Regions from separate parts of the Xenorhabdus doucetiae genome, predicted to be linked through region 1. Evidence: riboswitches for the same ligand, from Rfam matches in the RefSeq annotation. Region 1 holds a riboswitch; the other holds the start of a gene.
The links. Region 1 has a riboswitch for thiamine pyrophosphate ahead of thiB (thiamine ABC transporter substrate binding subunit). Riboswitches for the same ligand answer to the same signal wherever they lie in the genome.
Positions count from the first base shown of each region.

Region 2: linked by a shared signal. The riboswitch ahead of thiC (phosphomethylpyrimidine synthase ThiC) and the one ahead of thiB (thiamine ABC transporter substrate binding subunit) in region 1 are both predicted to bind thiamine pyrophosphate.

Region 1 covers NZ_FO704550.1:3,571,662-3,573,868, forward strand. Annotated here, with positions in the region: gene ptsP (phosphoenolpyruvate--protein phosphotransferase) at 1-414, opposite strand, end outside; gene rppH (RNA pyrophosphohydrolase) at 424-954, opposite strand; TPP riboswitch at 1,071-1,175, shown strand; gene thiB (thiamine ABC transporter substrate binding subunit) at 1,325-2,207, shown strand, end outside.
Region 2 covers NZ_FO704550.1:3,822,637-3,824,843, forward strand. Annotated here, with positions in the region: gene nudC (NAD(+) diphosphatase) at 1-499, opposite strand, end outside; TPP riboswitch at 675-799, shown strand; gene thiC (phosphomethylpyrimidine synthase ThiC) at 926-2,207, shown strand, end outside.

The DNA of each region.
Region 1 (2,207 bases):
ACTTTCATTAAATAAGCGTCTTTCATGCTGTTGGACAACTAATATTCCCTGCAATTGGCGACGATAAATAATCGGGACACCTAAAAAAGCCCGCAGGTTTTCTTCTTTCACTTGGGGAATATATTTAAAACTAGGGTGGTCACGCACATCAGCGAGGTTAATTAATTCAGACAAACGCCCAACTTGACCCACAACGCCTTCATCAAAGGCCAGACTGACTGCTTTCCCTTTCGGTTTGCTTAACCCTTTAGTCGCCATCAGGTAATAACATTGCCGCTGGTGATCGGCCAAATAGATAGAGCAAACATCCGTGTTCATTGCCAGACAGGTTTCATTGACCAATAGCTCAAGCGCTTCAGATAAATTAGCTGCCATCGCAACCTTTTCGACAATTTCCCGTAAGCGCATGAGCATAGCAATGACCTAGCTTCTTCTACGACGATGTAAATAAGGTGAAGGTAATAATGAAGCAGGTTCCTGCGCTGACATCACAATAGAAGAGAATTCTTTCATCACGCGGCGATAGACATCTCGTTTAAAAGAAACGACTTGTCGGACAGGATACCAGTAACTGACCCAACGCCAACCATCAAACTCCGGCGTTTTACTGCGCTGCACATTAATATCTGCTTCATTACATAACAATTGCAATAAAAACCAACGTTGCTTTTGCCCAATACAAACGGGCTTTGTATCCCAACGCACCAAACGCTTGGGTAATTTGTAACGCAACCAGCTCCGGGTCGAGGCGAGAACCCGTACATCTTTGCGATTTAAACCAACTTCTTCGAACAACTCGCGATACATCGCTTGTTCTGGTGATTCCCCCGGATTGATACCCCCTTGAGGAAACTGCCAGGAATGCTGCCCATAACGGCGGGCCCACAAAACCTGCCCTTGGCGATTACAAATTACAATTCCTACATTCGGGCGGTAGCCATCATCATCGATCACCAGACTACCTCTCGGTATAACAAATTTAAAAAGATAGCTAATTGTTTCACACTCATCCCAAGCGGTAAACCTCTATGATTAGACTTTGCAGACGCAACCGAAGTCTCTACAATACCGCTATCTCAACGGGGTGCGGCTGTCATAAAACAGTATTGCTGAGAACAAACCCGTCGAACCTGAACCGGTTAGTACCGTCGTAGGGATTTGAGACGCTAATCATTGATATAACAGATGTCATTTTCATTTAGCACCTTCTCAGATCCTTTGCTGTCTACTACTGACAAACATTAATTATTAATGTTTATAACCATCAATATTATTAACTATTGATGTTGCAACCGTTAATCCGTTGCAACGACAGGAGAGCAAAGTGTTTAAGAAATTATTTTCCCGTTTTATGACTATCGCTATCGGTCTGCTGTCTATTTCTGCCAGTCTCTTTGCTCAGACAGCTCAGGCGAAACCAACACTGACCGTTTACACTTATGATTCCTTTGCCTCTGAATGGGGGCCGGGGCCTGCCATCAAAAAAGCCTTCGAAGCAGAGTGTGGCTGTGAACTAAAACTGGTTGCGTTGGAAGACGGGGTATCTTTGTTGAACCGTTTGCGGATGGAAGGCCAAAAGACACCGGCAGATATTATACTGGGGTTAGATAACAATCTGATCCAAGCCGCGCAACAAACTGGGTTATTCACATCGAGTCAGGTTGATACCTCAAAACTGACATTACCCATCACATGGAACAATACGACATTTATTCCGTATGATTACGGTTATTTTGCCTTTATTTACAACAAAAACACCCTGCCTCATCCCCCAAAAAGTATGGATGAATTAATCAATAGCCGCCAGAATTGGAAAATTATTTATCAAGATCCCCGTACCAGCACGCCGGGACTGGGGTTATTGCTCTGGATACAGGAGCTTTATGGCGACAAGGCCGCACAGGAGTGGCAGAAAGTAGCCAAAAAGACACTCACCGTCACTAAGGGCTGGAGTGAAGCCTATGGCCTGTTTCTGAAAGGTGAAGGGGATATGGTACTGAGCTATACCACGTCACCCGGCTATCACATTATGTCAGAGAAAAAAGATAATTATGCCGCTGCCCTTTTCAAGGAAGGACACTACTTGCAGATTGAAGTGGCGGCTCAGGTGGCCTCCAGCAAACAGCCGGAACTGGCGCAAAAGTTCATGAAATTCATGATCTCACCGGCATTTCAGCAAGTTCTTCCAACCACGCAATGGATGTATC
Region 2 (2,207 bases), 250 kb from region 1:
TTTCCCCCACTTCAACAAACCCGGCCAGTACAGTATGGACGCCATTGCGGTGGCGCTGATGCTGTGCCAGCAAAATATGGTCATCGCGGCGAATGCCGACAATAATGCTGGGGGCAATTTGTGGATAGTAACGTTCATGGCAATGGTTGCACAAACAGGCCCATTCATGCTGGCTATGCTGCATCTTATGACCGCAGTAACCACAATAATGATGTGAACGATAAAACTCAGCCAGTTGGGCACCCCGCCCGACCAATTGAAATAACTGAGCATCCCGATCAGCAATTAAACGGGGAGAGGCCATATCTGACGCCATTTTCTGCCGAACCAACCAGACGGTTTCGCCCAACCACTCGCCGATCGGTTGCGCCAGATAGCCTTGCAATGACCACTGATCCGCCGTGCCCAAAGGTAACTCTCCTTGTGGCAGCCAAACCCGATTTTCAAGACTGACAATCCACCAGCCGCGTTCTGTACCTACCAATTTTTGTTGCATCATTTGTCCCATCATGAGTTATGTGATTATTCCCATACTATTATGCCCAGAATCCATCTACCCAGAATCAACACAAGCAAAGCATACGCCTTTTTATCTTATTTCGTCTGCAAAATACCCTGTCCCAAAAGCAGTTTTAGGTTGTAGTTTTCATAATCCCCTTTATACTTTGGGGTGTTTTTTCTTGTCGGAGTGCCTAGCGTTCAACGTATATCACGATGAACACAGGCTGAGACCGTTTATTCGGGATCCGCAGAACCTGATCGGGCTAATACCCGCGAAGGGAACAAGAGTAATCACCCCGCTGCCAGTATCAGTAAAATACCCGCCAGCACCAACTATTACTCCCTGCGAGCTCCAGACAAGCAATTTTCTCAACTTAAGCCTGATCAACTATGCGACAGGCGATAACACAGTCAGGAATTTGCTATGTCTAAGTCCAACGATATCGTTATTTCCAATGCCATGATTCCAACGGCGGATATTTCACCAAAAGCGCATCCAGCCAGGCCGCGCAAGGCCCAGAGAGATGCCGCACAAGCGTTTATCAACACCATCCAAGGCGTCACTTTTCCCAACTCAAAACGCATTTACCTTGAAGGTTCACGTCAAGATATTCAGGTTCCCCTACGTGAGATCCAACTTTCTCCCACATTAACGGGCGGCACAAAAGAGCAGCCCCAATTTGCAGAAAACGAGCCTGTTCCCGTTTATGACACGTCCGGCCCTTATGGTGATCCGGCTGCCGTACTGGATGTCACAAAAGGCTTACATAAACTTCGCCAACCGTGGATTGATGAGCGCAATGATACTGAACCGGTTTCCGTCCTCAGTTCCGATTTCACCCAACAACGCCTTGCCGATGCCGGATTGGATCACCTGCGCTTTCATCATCGCCCACATCCATTGAGCGCTAAACCGGACAAGTGTGTGACCCAATTGCACTATGCGCGCCAGGGGATCATCACACCGGAAATGGAATTTATCGCCCTGCGTGAAAATATGGGACGCGAGCGCATTCGCAGTGACGTCTTGCGCCAGCAACATGCCGGGCAAAATTTTGGTGCCAACTTACCGGAAAACATCACCCCCGAATTTGTCCGCCAAGAAGTTGCCGCCGGTCGCGCGATTATTCCCGCCAACATTAATCATCCTGAATCCGAGCCGATGATTATTGGCCGCAATTTCTTGGTGAAAGTGAATGCCAATATCGGTAACTCCTCCGTGACGTCGTCCATTGAAGAAGAGGTGGAAAAATTAATTTGGTCTACCCGCTGGGGCGCAGATACCGTGATGGATCTCTCCACCGGACGTTACATTCACGAAACCCGCGAATGGATACTGCGCAACAGCCCGGTTCCCATTGGCACCGTACCGATCTATCAAGCGCTGGAAAAAGTGAACGGCATCGCGGAAAACCTGACTTGGGAGATGTTCCGCGATACTTTGCTGGAACAGGCCGAGCAAGGGGTGGATTATTTCACGATCCATGCCGGCGTGCTGCTGCGTTACGTGCCGATGACCGCCAGGCGTCTGACCGGCATTGTCTCCCGTGGTGGCTCAATTATGGCGAAATGGTGCCTGTCCCATCATCAGGAAAATTTCCTCTACACGCATTTCCGCGAAATCTGTGAACTTTGTGCCGCCTATGACGTTTCCCTCTCTTTGGGGGATGGATTGCGTCCCGGCTCCATTCAGGATGCCAATGACG